3 regions of the Streptomyces sp. NPDC059371 genome follow, and region 1 is predicted to be linked to each of the others. Evidence: riboswitches for the same ligand, from Rfam matches in the RefSeq annotation. Region 1 holds a riboswitch; each other region holds the start of a gene.
The links. A riboswitch is a leader RNA that binds a small molecule or an ion and turns the genes downstream of it on or off. The one in region 1 is predicted to bind cobalamin.
Positions count from the first base shown of each region.

Region 2: linked by a shared signal. The riboswitch ahead of ACFXGX_RS15760 (ribonucleoside-diphosphate reductase subunit alpha) and the one ahead of metE (5-methyltetrahydropteroyltriglutamate--homocysteine S-methyltransferase) in region 1 are both predicted to bind cobalamin.
Region 3: linked by a shared signal. The riboswitch ahead of ACFXGX_RS08285 (cobalamin biosynthesis protein) and the one ahead of metE (5-methyltetrahydropteroyltriglutamate--homocysteine S-methyltransferase) in region 1 are both predicted to bind cobalamin.

Region 1 is NZ_JBHYXD010000021.1:84,611-89,774, forward strand. Features, by position in the region: gene ACFXGX_RS15210 (hypothetical protein) at 1-268, shown strand, start outside; gene metE (5-methyltetrahydropteroyltriglutamate--homocysteine S-methyltransferase) at 345-2,663, opposite strand; cobalamin riboswitch at 2,830-3,072, opposite strand; gene ACFXGX_RS15220 (3-hydroxybutyryl-CoA dehydrogenase) at 3,278-4,147, opposite strand; gene aceB (malate synthase A) at 4,144-5,164, opposite strand, start outside.
Region 2 is NZ_JBHYXD010000022.1:98,302-103,465, reverse strand. Features, by position in the region: gene mctP (monocarboxylate uptake permease MctP) at 1-1,310, shown strand, start outside; gene ACFXGX_RS15765 (GNAT family N-acetyltransferase) at 1,572-2,090, shown strand; cobalamin riboswitch at 2,132-2,281, shown strand; gene ACFXGX_RS15760 (ribonucleoside-diphosphate reductase subunit alpha) at 2,413-4,794, shown strand; gene ACFXGX_RS15755 (ribonucleotide-diphosphate reductase subunit beta) at 4,794-5,164, shown strand, end outside.
Region 3 is NZ_JBHYXD010000009.1:121,617-126,780, reverse strand. Features, by position in the region: gene cobN (cobaltochelatase subunit CobN) at 1-256, opposite strand, end outside; gene ACFXGX_RS08290 (cobyric acid synthase) at 253-1,848, opposite strand; gene ACFXGX_RS08285 (cobalamin biosynthesis protein) at 1,845-2,816, opposite strand; cobalamin riboswitch at 2,922-3,065, opposite strand; gene ACFXGX_RS08280 (hypothetical protein) at 3,199-3,417, opposite strand; gene ACFXGX_RS08275 (anion permease) at 3,438-4,679, opposite strand.

The DNA of each region.
Region 1 (5,164 bases):
TGCGGTGCTGGAAGCGTGGAACTTCTTCGAGGATCTGGCCCGAGGACTCGGTGAGGTCCACCGGCTGCCCCCGCAGAGCGCGGTGCACAACAGCGCATACGAGAAGCTGTTCGGAGGCGAGTGCGCCGCGTGGACTCCCGAAGAGCAAGGTGCGGTACTGGAACTGATCACGGCCGGGGTGGAGCTGTGGAACTCCTGCCCGGTGATCGTCAAGCCCTGCTCGAGCATCGTCCACGGCAGCGCGCGGAGCACTCCCAAGGTCCGGTGATCCGTGTGTCTCTTGAGCCGGGGCCGGGGGAGGAAGCGGAGCGTGGTGCTTCCTCCCCCGGCGGACCGGACAGCGGTCAGGATGCGGAGAGTTCCTCGCGGACCGTGCGGGCGGCGGCGACCAGGTTCTCCAGCGAGGCTCGGGTCTCGGGCCAGCCGCGCGTCTTCAGGCCGCAGTCAGGGTTCACCCACAGCCGCTCGGCGGGGATGGCCTTCAGCCCGGTGCGCAGCAGTTCGGCGGCCTCCGCCGTGCTCGGTACGCGTGGGGAGTGGATGTCGTACACACCGGGTCCGGCCTCGCGCGGGTAACCGTGCGCGGCGAGTTCGCGGGCGACCTGCATGTGCGAGCGGGCGGCTTCGAGGCTGATGACGTCGGCGTCGAGATCGTCGATGGCCTGGACGATGTCCCCGAACTCGGCGTAGCACATGTGGGTGTGGACCTGCGTCTCGGGCCGCACGCCACCCGTCGTGAGCCGGAAGGCTTCCGTGGCCCAGGCCAGGTACGCCGGGCGGTCGGCCGCCCGCAGCGGCAGGGTTTCGCGCAGGGCCGGCTCGTCGACCTGGATCACCGAAGTCCCGGCCGCCTCCAGGTCGTTGACCTCGTCCCGCAGAGCGAGGGCGACTTGGCGGGCGGTGTCGCCGAGGGGCTGGTCGTCGCGGACGAAGGACCAGGCGAGCATGGTGACCGGGCCGGTGAGCATGCCCTTCACCGGCCGGGAGGTGAGCGACTGGGCGTACGTCGTCCAGCGCACGGTCATCGGTTCGGGGCGGGAGATGTCGCCGGCCAGGATCGGTGGACGGACGTAGCGCGTTCCGTAGGACTGCACCCAACCGTGCTGCGTGGCCAGGTATCCCGTCATCTGCTCGGCGAAGTACTGGACCATGTCGTTGCGTTCGGGTTCGCCGTGTACGAGCACGTCCAGGCCGGCCTTCTCCTGGAAGGCGATGACCTCCTGGATCTCCGCCCGGATGCGCTCCTCGTAGCCGGCCGCGTCGATGCGTCCCTTGCGCAGGTCGGCGCGGGCGGTGCGCAGTTCGCCGGTCTGCGGGAAGGAGCCGATCGTGGTGGTCGGCAGCAGGGGGAGGCCGAGATGGGCGCGCTGGGCCGCCGCCCGCCCGGCGTAGGTCTGGGAGCGACGGCCGTCGGCATCCGTGACGGCTGTGGTGCGGGCCCGCACGGCGGGGTCGTGCGTGATCGGCGAGTTCACCCGCGAGGTCAAATCTGCTCGGTTCGCGGCGAGTTCGCCTGCGATCGCGTCGGTGCCGAGGCCGAGTCCCCTGGCGAGGGTGACGATCTCGGCGGTCTTCTGCCGGGCGAAGGCGAGCCAGCGCAGGAGCTGCGGGTCGATGTCCCGTTCTGCGGTCGTGTCGAGCGGGACGTGGAGCAGGGAGCAGGACGCCGACACGTCGACCCGGTCGGCGAGACCCAGCAGGGTGCCGAGGGTGGCGAGGGACTTGGCCAGGTCGTTGATCCAGATGTTGCGGCCGTTGACGACACCGGCGATCAGCCGCTTGCCGGGCAGGCCGCCCACGGCCGCGAGGGCGTCGAGGTTGGCAGCCGCGGCGTCGGTGAAGTCCAGGGCGAGTCCGTCGACGGGGGCCTTGGCCAGCACCGGCAGGGCGTCGCCGAGCCGGTCGAAGTAGGAAGCGACCAGGAGCTTCGGCCGGTCGGTCAGGGAGCCGAGAGCGTCGTAGGCGCGGGCGGCGGCGTCCAGTTCGGCCGGGGTGCGGTCCTGGACGAGGGCGGGTTCGTCGAGCTGAATCCACTCGGCTCCGGCCGCGCGCAGGTCGGCGAGGACCTCGGCGTACACCGGCAGCAGCCGGTCAAGCAGGGTGAGCGGTTCGAAGTCCGCGGGCACGCCCGGGGCGGGCTTGGCGAGCAGTAGGTAGGTGACTGGGCCGACCAGCACCGGGCGGGCGCTGAGCCCGAGGCCGAGGGCCTCGTTCAGTTCGGCGACCTGCTTGGTGGAGTCGGCCGTGAAGACGGTGTCCGGTCCCAACTCGGGCACCAGATAGTGGTAGTTGGTGTCGAACCACTTGGTCATCTCCAGCGGCGCGACATCCTGCGTGCCGCGGGCCATGGCGAAGTAGCCCTCCAGGTCGTCCGTCACACGGGCGGCCTGGTGGCGGGTGGGGATCGCGCCGACCATGACGGTGGTGTCGAGGACGTGGTCGTAGTACGAGAAATCGCCGGTCGGAACCTCGTCGATGCCGGCCTCGGCGAGCCGGCGCCAGTTGGCGGCGCGCAGGTCGGCGGCGGCGCGGTGGAGGGCGTCGGCGGTGACGCGGCCCTTCCAGTAGCCCTCGATCGCCTTCTTCAGCTCCCGGTCGGGTCCTTGGCGGGGGTAGCCGTACACGGTGGCCCGTGCTGCCGCGGTCGCGGACTTCGCTGTCACGGAAATCTCCTTCGCGAGATATCTCCCTGGGATCCCGGCAACGGGACGCGAGCGCGAAGGGGTGACGAACCGGGCGGAACCGACCTCGCGCGGCGCGGCGCGATCTTCCGTCCGATATGTACGCCGACCCGCCCACGAGGTCACCGGGATATCCGCGCACGAATCCTTTCGCGCGCGGGCAACGGGCAGGTCTTCGGACTCACGGGCACGTCTCCTCGTACACACTTCGTACGAGCGATACGAGACACCTACTGGCCGTCGCTTCCCAGACCCTGTTCATCGGGTCCAGTGCGTATGACGGCGGTCGTTCCCGCTCACCGCTGCGGGGCAGTCCCGGATTTCCACCGGGTTCCCTCTTACGACGCATCCCGCCTGGCGGACGGGGCGAACCAGCTGCACCGTCCAGCCTAGGGCAATCCACCGGCGCGGCCGATCACATCCGACATTCGGATGGTGAGGTGGGACACGGGAGCGGTGTCGGTGGGATGTGGCGACGGCGGGAAGCGCCTCAACCGCGCTTCCCGCCCTTCCTCCGTCGCCCCCTGCGAAGCGTCTGCCGGATCCCCCGGCCGGCAGTGCGGTCAGGGCCCCTCGGCCCGGTCGCGCCAGGATGCTCAGGCGTGACCGTAGGTGTGGAATCCCCGTCCGGTCTTACGGCCCAGCAGCCCCGCCTGGACCATCCGCTGAAGCAGCGGGGACGGGGCGTAGAGCGGTTCCCTGAACTCCTCGTAGAGCGATTCCGCGATGGAGGCGACGGTGTCCAGACCGATCAGGTCCGCGAGCTTGAGCGGGCCCATCGGATGGGCGCAGCCCAGCTCCATTCCGGTGTCGATGTCGGCCGCGGTCGCGAAGCCCGACTCCGCCATCCGGACGGCCGCCAGCACATACGGGATCAGCAGGGCGTTGACGACGAAGCCGGCCCGGTCCCGTGAGCGGATCACCGTCTTGCCGAGCGTGCCCGTGGCGAAGTCCTCCACAGCGGTCACGGTGTCCGGTGAGGTGTGCAGGGAAGCCACGACCTCCACCAGCGGCAGCACCGGCACTGGGTTGAAGAAGTGCAGTCCCACCACGCGGTCGGCGCGGCTCGTGGCCATGCCGACACGCATCACGGGCAAGGAGGAGGTGTTCGTCGCGAACACCGCCGCCGGATCCTCGACGATCTTGTCGAGGGCGGCGAACACCTCGGTCTTGGCGTCGGCGTTCTCGATGACAGCCTCGACGACGAGCTGCCGGTCGGCCAGGTCGTCCAGACTGCCCGTGAAGACCATGCGGGCGAGGGTGTCCCGCGCCGCGTGCGGCTCCAACTTGCCGCGCCGTACGGCCCGGTCGAGGGAGGCGGCCACTCTCTCGCGGGCCGCGCGGGCGGCCGTCGCGTCTGCCTCGCAGACCACCGTGTCCAGCCCGGCCCGCGCGCAGACCTCGGCGATCCCGGCGCCCATCTGGCCGCCGCCGACCACGCCCACGCGCCGGAAGCGGGCGCTCATGACCGGGGCTCCGCGTGGTGCACGAGGTGCCCGGAGTAGGCGTCCGGAGTGAAGAAGAGCGGCAACTCACCGCTGAGGGCGGTGCGTTCGAAGAGGCCGCGTACCTCGTCGAGGTCCGCCCACGGGTACTCGGCGCCGAGCGCGGTGAGTTCCTCGTCGAGCACGTCGAGCACGGTCAGCCGGTCGATCACCTGGTGCCGCAGCCATTGCCAGATCTGCACGCGGGCGATCTCGGCGGTCGCCGCGTCCTCCATGAGGCCGTACAGAGCGACCGCTCCCTGACCGCGCATCCAGGCGGCGAAGTACCGCAGCGCCACGGCGATATTGGTGCGCACGCCCTCCGGCGTGGGCGGTCCGCTGATCCGGCGCACCGACAGCAGGTCCGCGGCCTGGACGGCCACGTCGTCCCGTGTCCGGTCGATCTGGTGCGGCCGGTCCCCCAGTACGCCGTCGAACACCTCACGGCACACCGGGACGAGCCCGGGATGGGCGACCCAGGACCCGTCGAACCCGTCCTCCGCCTCGCGCTCCTTGTCCAGTCGCACCTTGGCGAGCGCCGCCTCGTGGGCGGCCGGGTCCTTGCTCGGCACCTGGGCCGCCATGCCGCCGATGGCGTGCGCGCCACGCTTGTGGCAGGTACGCACGAGCAGTTCGGTGTACGCCCGCATGAAGGGCGCGGTCATGGTGACCTTCGCCCGGTCGGGGAGGAGGAAGTCGGTGCGATGACCGAGGGTCTTGATCAGGCTGAACAGGTAGTCCCAGCGGCCCGCGTTGAGGCCGGAGCTGTGCTCACGCAGCTCGTAGAGGATCTCCTCCATCTCGAAGGCCGCGGTGATCGTCTCGATGAGGACGGTGGCCCGGACCGTGCCCCGGGGGATGCCCAGCAATTCCTGCGCGGTGAGGAAGACGTCGTTCCACAGCCGGGCTTCGTACCGGTTCTCCAGCTTCGGGAGGTAGAAGTACGGTCCGTGCCCGGCGTCGATCTGACGCCGCGCGCAGTGGAAGAAGTAGAGCCCG
Region 2 (5,164 bases), on a different contig from region 1:
CCCGTCTGTGGTCGGTCTCCCACCGGCACGGCTATGTGACGACCTCGGACTTCGTGCGCGGCCGTTTCGGCTCCAAGGGCCTGTCCCTCGCCGTGGCCGTCACCGGCATCCTCGCCACCATGCCGTACATCGCGCTCCAACTCGTCGGCATCCAGGCCGTCCTGGACGTGATGGGCGTGGGCGGCGGCGACAGCACCAACTGGTTCGTCAAGGACCTGCCGCTGCTCATCGCCTTCGGCGTGCTGGCCGCGTACACCTACTCCTCGGGGCTGCGGGCCCCCGCGCTGATCGCGTTCGTGAAGGACACCCTGATCTACATCGTGATCGCGGTGGCCATCATCTACATCCCGATCAAGCTGGGCGGCTTCGACGAGATCTTCAAGGCGGCAAGCGCCAAGTACACGGCCGCGGGAGCCGGCGGGATCGTCCCCGCCGAGGCGGGCCAGTGGACGTACGCCACCCTCGCGCTCGGCTCGGCGCTGGCGCTGTTCATGTATCCGCACTCGGTCACCGCGACGCTGTCCGGCCGCAGCCGGGAGGTGATCCGCCGCAACACCACGATCCTGCCGCTGTACTCGCTGATGCTGGGCCTGCTCGCCCTGCTCGGGTTCATGGCGATCGCGGCGGGCGTGAAGGTCACCAACGGCCAGCTCGCCATCCCCCAGCTCTTCGAGAACATGTTCCCCGACTGGTTCGCGGGCGTCGCCTTCGCCGCCATCGGCATCGGCGCGCTCGTCCCGGCGGCCATCATGTCGATCGCGGCCGCGAATCTCTTCACCCGCAACATCTACAAGGACTTCATCAACCCGGCCGCGACCCCGCGGCAGGAGACCCAGGTCTCCAAGCTGGTCTCGCTGCTGGTGAAGGTGGGCGCGCTGGTCTTCGTCCTGACCATGGACAAGACCGTCGCGATCAACTTCCAGTTGCTGGGCGGCATCTGGATCCTGCAGACCTTCCCCTCGCTGGTCGGCGGTCTCTTCACCCGCTGGTTCCACCGCTGGGCGCTGCTGGGCGGCTGGGCGGTCGGCATGCTCTACGGCACGATCGCCGCCTACGGGGTGGCCTCCCCGACGCAGAAGCACTTCGGCGGCAGCTCGAAGGAGATCCCCGGCATCGGGGAGATCGGCTACATCGGTCTGACGGCGTTCGTCCTGAACGTGACCGTGACCGTCGTCCTGACCTTCGCCCTCAGGGCGCTCAAGGCCCCGGAGGGCGTGGACGAGACCTCGCCCGGGGACTACACGGCCGACGCGGGCGACCCGAACGTCGAGACGGAGCTCCCGCCGGCCACGGCGGACGCCAGTCACTAGGAGTGCGGCACCTGTCCGGCCGCGAGGCCACCGGGCAGGTCCCGGCGACAGCCGGGAACGACGGGCCGCCGGTGCAAACCCCGCGGGCCCGCGCCCTTCCGGGCGGGGACACTCGCCCGCCATGACCACGTCATACGGCCGGCGCGGCCCCGCGCGCGCGCGCCCCCGGCGCGCGCCCGCGCCCCCCCCCCCCCCCCCGCGCGGCCCCCCGCCCCCCCCCCGCCCCCCCCGTCGCCATGCCGGTCGGGCACACTCGCCCGCATGGACATCGTCATCCGGCCGGCGCGGCCCGAGGAGTACCCCGTCATCGGAGAGATCGCGGCCCGGGCCTATCTCGGGGACGGACTGCTCGACTTCGGGGAGAGCGACGCGTACCTCGGAACGCTGCGGGACGTCGCGGGGCGCGCGGCCGTCGCCGAGGTGCTGGTCGCCGCCGAGGGGGACCGGGTGCTCGGCAGTGTGACCTTCGCGACGGACGGCAGCCCCATGGCCGACTCGGCGCGCGACGGGGAGGCCGAGATCCGGATGCTCGCGGTCGCGCGGGAGGCGCGCGGCCGGGGCGCCGGCGAGGCCCTCGTGCGCGCCTGCGTCGCGCGGGCACGGGCCCTGGAGGGCTGCGGGCGCCTCGTGCTGTCCACCCAGCGCACCATGCGCAGCGCCCACCGCCTCTACGAGCGCATCGGCTTCACCCGCACCCCGGACCGCGACTGGAACCCCCTTCCGGAGCTCGACGACATCCGGCTGCTCACTTACGAGTTGACGTTCCGGCACGCTCCGTAGCGCTCCCGGACACAACATGTGGGGGCAGTCCCGAAGCCCGGCACAAGATGTATGCTCATGGTCGCTGTCGTCGCAGGGGAATCCGGTGCGAATCCGGAACTGTCCCGCAACGGTGTACTTGTGCGTGTTCGCGTCTGCGTGTGCCCGTACTCGCGTCAGTCCGAGGACCTGCCGACAGCGCGCCCCGGCCGTCCGGCCCGGGTGCCGACGACGTCCGGGCCTCGCGGAATGGGCCGGTGGACGCGGCGCGCTGCTGCCCGAAAGCGCTCCCGTGTGCCCCCTGCCCGCCCGCAAGGCCCCGTGCCGAGCGAGGAGAGCCCACGTGACCATCGCGCCAGCCGATCCGGCTTCTGTGACCGCGCCGCAGGCCCCGGTGGAGACCGACGGTCCCGGGACCGCGCTGCTGCGGACCCTGACGGATCTGACCGCCGACCTCCCCGACGCCGACCCCGGCCGGGTCGCCGCGGCGGCGCTGCGCGGCCGGTCCGCCCGCGCCGACGAGGCCGAGCTGCGCGAACTGGCCACCGAGGCGGCCGCGGGTCTCATCTCCGAGGACCCCGCCTATTCGCGGCTGGCCGCCCGTCTGCTCGCGGTCACCATCGCCGCGGAGGCCGCGTCCCAGGGCGTCACCGCCTTCTCCGAGTCGGTCGCCGTCGGCCACCGCGAGGGTCTGATCGCCGACCGTACGGACGCGTTCGTGCGGCTGCACACGGCCCGCCTCGACGCGCTGATCGACCTCGAGGGCGACGACCGCTTCGGCTACTTCGGGCTGCGCACGCTGCACTCCCGCTATCTGCTCCGCCACCCCATCACCCGCAAGGTCGTCGAGACACCCCAGCACTTCATGCTGCGGGTGGCCTGCGGTCTCGCGGAGGACGACACCGTCCGCTCCGTGGAGGAAGTCGCGGCGCTCTACCGGCTCATGAGCCGCCTCGACTACCTCCCCTCCTCCCCCACGCTCTTCAACTCCGGTACGCGGCACCCCCAGATGTCGTCCTGCTACCTCCTCGACTCCCCGCTGGACGAGCTGGACTCCATCTACGACCGCTACCACCAGGTGGCGCGCCTGTCGAAGCACGCGGGCGGCATCGGACTGTCCTACTCCCGCATCCGCTCGCGCGGTTCGCTGATCCGCGGCACCAACGGGCACTCCAACGGCATCGTCCCGTTCCTCAAGACCCTCGACGCCTCGGTGGCCGCGGTGAACCAGGGCGGCCGGCGCAAGGGCGCGGCGGCGGTCTACCTGGAGACCTGGCACTCCGACATCGAGGAGTTCCTGGAGCTGCGCGACAACACCGGTGAGGACGCCCGGCGTACGCACAACCTGAACCTCGCGCACTGGATCCCGGACGAGTTCATGCGCCGGGTGAACGAGGACGGCGTCTGGTCGCTGTTCTCCCCCGCCGACGTGCCGGAACTGGTCGACCTGTGGGGCGACGAGTTCGACGCCGCGTACCGCAAGGCCGAGGAGGCGGGCCTCGCCAGGAAGACCATCCCGGCCCGCGATCTGTACGGCCGCATGATGCGCACCCTCGCGCAGACCGGCAACGGCTGGATGACCTTCAAGGACGCCGCCAACCGGACCGCCAACCAGACGGCGGAGCCGGGCCACACGGTCCACTCCTCGAACCTGTGCACCGAGATCCTGGAGGTCACGGACGACGGGGAGACGGCGGTCTGCAACCTGGGTTCGGTCAACCTGGGCGCGTTCGTGACCGGCGGGGACATCGACTGGGAGCGGCTCGACCAGACCGTGCGCACCGCGGTGACCTTCCTCGACCGCGTGGTGGACATCAACTTCTACCCGACCGAGCAGGCGGGCCGCTCCAACGCCAAGTGGCGTCCGGTCGGCCTCGGCGCGATGGGCCTCCAGGACGTCTTCTTCAAGCTGCGGATCCCGTTCGACTCGCCCGAGGCCCGCGCCCTGTCCACCCGGATCGCCGAGCGGATCATGCTCGCCTCGTACGAGGCCTCCGCGGACCTCGCCGAGCGCAACGGACCGCTCCCGGCCTGGGAGAAGACCCGTACCGCCCGTGGCGTGCTGCACCCGGACCACTTCGACGTCGAGCTGAACTGGCCGGAGCGCTGGGCGGCCCTGCGCGAGCGGATCGCCTCGGTCGGCATGCGCAACTCGCTGCTGCTGGCCATCGCGCCGACCGCCACCATCGCCTCGATCGCGGGCGTGTACGAGTGCATCGAGCCGCAGGTGTCGAACCTGTTCAAGCGCGAGACGCTCTCCGGCGAGTTCCTCCAGGTCAACTCGTACCTGGTGGCCGAGCTGAAGGAGCTCGGCGTGTGGGACGCGCAGACCCGTGAGGCGCTGCGCGAGTCCAGCGGCTCGGTGCAGGGCTTCACCTGGGTCCCGCAGGACGTCCGCGACCTGTACCGCACGGCGTGGGAGATCCCGCAGCGCGGCCTGATCGACATGGCCGCGGCCCGCACCCCGTTCCTGGACCAGGCCCAGTCGCTGAACCTGTTCCTGGAGACGCCTACCATCGGCAAGCTCTCCTCGATGTACTCCTACGCCTGGAAGGCCGGGCTGAAGACGACGTACTACCTGCGTTCGCGCCCGGCGACGCGCATCGCCCGCGCGGCCCAGGCGCAGGCGCGGCCCGAGACCGTCATTCCCGTCCAGCAGGCCGTCGACCCCGACGCCGTCGCCTGCTCCCTTGAGAACCCCGAGTCCTGCGAGGCCTGCCAGTAATGAGCTCAACCGAGAAGAACCTGCTCGACCCGGGCTTCGAACTCACCCTGCGTCCCATGCGCTACCCGGACTTCTACGAGCGCTACCGGGACGCGATCAAGAACACCTGGACCGTCGAGGAGGTCGACCTCCACTCGGACGTCGCCGACCTCGCGAAGCTGACGCCGGGCGAGCAGCACATGATCGGCCGGCTGGTCGCGTTCTTCGCGACGGGCGACTCGATCGTGGCGAACAACCTCGTGCTGACGCTGTACAAGCACATCAACTCCCCCGAGGCGCGGCTGTACTTGAGCCGTCAGCTCTTCGAGGAGGCCGTGCACGTCCAGTTCTATCTGACGCTGCTCGACACCTACCTGCCCGACCCGGAGGA
Region 3 (5,164 bases), on a different contig from region 1:
GCTCGGCGTCCGGGACGGACTCGCCGCCCAGCAGCACGGTCGGGATCCCGGACGCCTTCAGGAAGGCCAGCCCGTCCTCCCAGGCCCGCTTGCCGCCGAGCAGCCGTACGACGGCGAGGTCCGCGCCCTCGACGAGCGAGGGGAGTTCGCCCGTGACGTCCACCCGGTTCGGGTTGCCGATCCGGTAGGCGGCGCCACTGGCGCGGGCCGCCAGCAGATCCGTGTCGGCGGTCGACAACAACAACACTGTGCTCATGCGGGTGCTCCCGGTGGAATGAAGGGCAGTCCTTGCGGTGCGCCGGACTCGATGAGCCGCCAGAGCGCGTCCGTGTCCGCGTGTTCCTCGATCAGGTCGCCGAGCCGGTCGAGCTGCTCCTCGCGCAGCGCCGCGAACGACGTGTCGGGGGCCGGCACGAAGCGGCGGCCCGCGGCGGCGGCCACCTCGCGCAGGAAGGCCCGCCGGAAACCGTCCGACTCCAGGGAGCCGTGCCAGTGCGTGCCCCAGACGGAGCCGGCCCGGCAGCCGTCCAGGCTGTGTCCGTGGCCGTCGGAGATGAACGCTTCGCCGCCGGTCACCTCGGCGACGCCATGATGGATCTCGTACCCCTCGACATGCTCGCCGAGGGCCTCGCCGACCGGCCGCGCCAGCGTCTTCTCCCGCGCGAACCGCACGCGTACGGGGAGGAGTCCGAGCCCCTCGACCCGGCCGGCGCGGGACTCGACCTCGTCCTCGATGCGCTCGCCGAGAAGCTGGAAGCCGCCGCAGATCCCCAGCACGGGGCGTCCTTCGGCGGACCGGCGCGCGATCGCGTCGGCGAGGCCGCGCTCGCGCAGCCACTGAAGGGCCTTCACCGTGCCCCGGGTCCCGGGAACGATGACCAGATCGGCGTCGGCCAGTTCCTCGGCTCGGTCCACGAACCGCACGACGACGCCCGGTTCGGCGGCCAGCGCGTCCACGTCGGTGAAGTTGGACATCAGCGGGACCGCGCAGACGGCGACCCGCAGGATGTCCTCGCCGACGGGGGAGGAGACCGCCGACTCGCGGACGGCCCCGCGCAGCGAGACCCGCAGTCCGTCCTCCTCGTCGATGCCGAGTCCGTGCTGGAACGGCAGCACGCCGTACGAGCGCCGCCCGGTGAGGCCGTGCAGCATGTCGAGCCCCGGCTCCAGCAGACTCACGTCACCGCGGAACTTGTTGACGAGGAAACCGGCGACGAGCGCCTGGTCCTCGGGGGACAGCAGGGCGACCGTCCCGAAGAACGAGGCGAACACCCCGCCCCGGTCGATGTCGCCGACGACGAGCACGGGGAGCCCCGCGTTCCGCGCCACCCCCATGTTCACGATGTCGGTGCGCCGCAGATTGATCTCGGCCGGGCTGCCGGCCCCTTCACAGATCACCGCGTCATACGTGCCCCGCAACTGCGCCAGACAGTCGAGGACGGTGGCGAGGAGTGCTTCCTGGCGCCCCCCGCGCAGCCGGTCCCCGGTCGGCACGGCACCTGACGAGGGGTCCGCCACGGACCCGGCCGTCCCGAAGAACCCGCGGGCGCTCATCTCGCCCACCGGCTTTCCCATCAGGACGACCTGACTGCTGCGGTCGCTGCCCGGCTTGAGCAGCACGGGATTCATCAGCGCGGTCGGCTCCACGCGGGCGGCCTGCGCCTGCATGGCCTGCGCCCGCCCGATCTCGGCGCCCTCGCGCGTCACGAACGAGTTCAGGGACATGTTCTGCGCCTTGAAGGGCGCGACCTTGACGCCCTGGCGCGCCAGCCACCGGCAGATCCCGGCGGTCACGACGCTCTTGCCCGCGTCGGAGGTGGTCCCGGCGATCAGCAGCCCGCCGCTCATGCGGTGCGTCCCTTCCTGGTGGACGGAACCCGTCCGGCTCCGGTGAGCAGAATCCGGCCGGCGGCGCTCACGCCGAGCGCGAGCCAGCCGACGCGCCGGGAGAGCCGTACGGCCCGTTCGATGTCGTGGACGTGGACGGCGCGCCCCGCGCCGTTGAGCACGGGCCGGTGCTCGACCCGTCCGCCGTACGAGAGGGTGCCGCCGAGCCGCACGCCGAGCGCGCCCGCGAACGAGGCCTCCACGGGTCCTGCGTTGGGGCTCGGATGCTTGCGGGCGTCCGAGCGCCAGGCCCGCAGGGCACCGCGCGGATCGGGTCCGGCCACGGCCGCGAGGACGGCGGTCAGCCGGGCTCCCGGCCATCCGGCCAGGTCGTCGAGCCGGGCGGAGGCCCAGCCGTAGCGCCGGTAGCGGGGGGACTGGTGTCCGACCATGGCGTCGAGCGTGTTCACGGCGCGGAAGGCGACGAGTCCGGGCACACCGCCGACCGCGCCCCAGACCAGAGCGCCCACGACGGCGTCGGAGGTGTTCTCGGCGACGGACTCGACGACCGCGCGCGCGACACCGTCGGCGTCCAGCGCCTGCGGATCGCGTCCGCACAGGTGCGGCAGCCGCTCCCGGGCCGCGCCGAGGTCACCGGCCGCGAGCGGGCCGCCGATCGCCCGCGCCTCGCGGCCGAGGGAGGTGCCTCCGACGACGGCCCAGGTGGCGGCGGCGGTCAGGGCGATCGAGGCGGTACGGGAGCGGCGTACGGTACGGCTCGCGAGCGCGGCCAGTCCGGTGGCGCCGCCGACGCAGACGGCCGTGTGCAGCGCGCCCCACCCGCGGTGGTCCCGCCACAGTGTCCGTTCGACGGTCGCGGCGGCCCGCCCGAAAGCGGCGACCGGATGCCCTCGGCGGGGATCGCCGAGCAGCAGGTCGCCGAGAAGGCCGGCGGCGGCGCCGTACGCGAAGACGCGATCGGCACGCACGGGGTCAGCCGGCCGTGGGGTGGAGCGGAACCCTCGTACTCAGTGAAACGGGCAACGGGCAGCCGCGCATGGCGATATGTCCTCACTCAGGGTGTCCACGCCCTGGTTCGACGAGACCGGCGGTGAGAGTTCCTGGCTCCCGGGGAGTTTCTTCCCCGATGACAGTGGCGGGACCGCGCCGGATTCGCACCGGCTTCCTCTCATGCCGCCGTACTTGGCTCCGGCAGTCCACCACGGGGTGAGAACGGCCGTCAACTGGCTGTTGACCTGCGGAGGGACAGTGTGCGCAGGCCCACATACGCGTGGGGTGCGGGACGGTGATCCGTCCCGCACCCCACGCGCGGTACCGCTCGGCGCAGCCCGGTTCCGGGCCGCCGCCGGGCTACTTGGTGATGATCAGAGAGATGCCGTACGCCACCGCCGCGGCGCAGGCCGCGAAGCAGACGTACGCGCCGGTGGCCGCCGCGACCGCGGAACCGCCCTGGGCGGACTCCTTCTTGGAGAGGCCGGCGACACCGAGGGTGAAGAGGGCGACGAGGGCCACGGTCACTCCGAGGCTGACCCCGAAGACGGACCCGAGGGCTGACCAGTCGATGCTCATGCTGTTTCTTCCTTCGGTTCTCAGGCCACTCGGGACGGCGCCGACGGGTTCACCGTGGGCTCGGCCGGAGCCGGGATGGTGGCCGTGAGGCCTTCGGCCACGGTGCCGGCCGGGGGCGGGGTGACGGCGGCGATGGCCTGCGTCACCACACCGGCGGGCTCCTCGGTGTCGTTCACGTTGTTGTGGTCGATCACCTCGCGGCGCGAGCGGCGCCAGATCGCGAAGCTGGAGCCGACCAGGAACGCGGCGACGAGCGCGGTGCCCCAGGCACCGAAACCGGTCACCCACTCGGCACCGGCGCCGACCAGGGCTGCGGCGGGCAGCGTGAGGACCCAGGCGACGACCATGCGGGTGGCGGTGGACCAGCGGACCACACCGCCCTTGCGGCCGAGACCCGCGCCCATCACGGAACCGGAGACCGAGTGCGTGGTGGAGAGGGAGAAGCCGATGTGCGAGGAGGCCAGGATGACCGTCGCCGCGCTGGTCTGGGCGGCGAAGCCCTGCTGCGGCTGAAGGTCGGTCAGGCCCTTGCCCATCGTGCGGATGATGCGCCAGCCGCCCAGGTAGGTGCCGAGCGCGATGGCGAGACCGGCGGAGAGGATGACCCAGACCGGCGGGTCCGAGTCGGGAGCGACGGCGCCACCGGCGACCAGGGCCAGGGTGATGATGCCCATCGTCTTCTGCGCGTCGTTGGTGCCGTGGGCCAGCGAGACCAGGCCCGCGGAGGCGATCTGGCCGGCGCGGTAGCCCTTCTTGGTGGCCTTGGTGTCGGCGCCACCGCTCAGCTTGTACGACAGCCGGGTGGCGAGCATGGCGGCCAGACCGGCGACGACCGGGGCGGCGACGGCGGGCAGAAGCACCTTGCCGACCAGGACGTCACCGTGCACGGCGCCGGTACCGGCGGACGCGATGGTGGCGCCGACCAGGCCGCCCATGAGGGCGTGCGAGGAGCTGGACGGGAGCCCGACGAGCCACGTCACCAGGTTCCAGAGGATCGCGCCGACGAGCGCGGCGAAGATCACCTCTGGCCGGATGCCTGTCTCGTCGACGAGGCCCTTGGAGATCGTGTTGGCGACCTCGACGGAGAGGAAGGCGCCGACAAGGTTGAGGGCGGCGGACATGGCCACCGCGACCTTGGGCTTGAGTGCGCCGGTCGAGATGGTGGTGGCCATCGCGTTGGCGGTGTCGTGGAAACCGTTCGTGAAATCGAACACGAGAGCGGTGACGATCACGATTCCGAGGAGGAGCGTGATGTGTTCCATTTACCCAGGCTTCTGTTGGACGTCAGTGGCAGGTGGACCGTAGGCAACCTGGATGAACGGAAGATGAACTGGGTCGGGCTGCATGGTGTCCTGAACGGTGGATTGTCATTCCGCTTGTGTCGAGGCGCGGCTCGACGGCTTCGAACGGATTCGGAATTCCGTACTCCGCTTGGGGTCGGTGCCTCGGATGAATCGTTCGGTTCGGGGCGGGTTCGGGCGGTGAGATCCGTGTCACCCGCAGGTTGTAGCCGTCGTCACAGCTCCCGAGGGCCCGAGAGGGTCGCCCCCTGGGGGTGTGCGGGTGCTGCCGGGTCGTAGCAGGCCGACCACGGGGTGTGATCCGCGGTAAATGTCCGACCCGGGGTGACGTCGGTGTTCCATGGATGTGACGTGATGTAAATCACATACAACCGTGGGGTCTTGGCGGGCCGATCCCTCCCGCATCCGTCCTGAAGCACGCCCGCGCGGGGTGCGGGGAAAGCGGT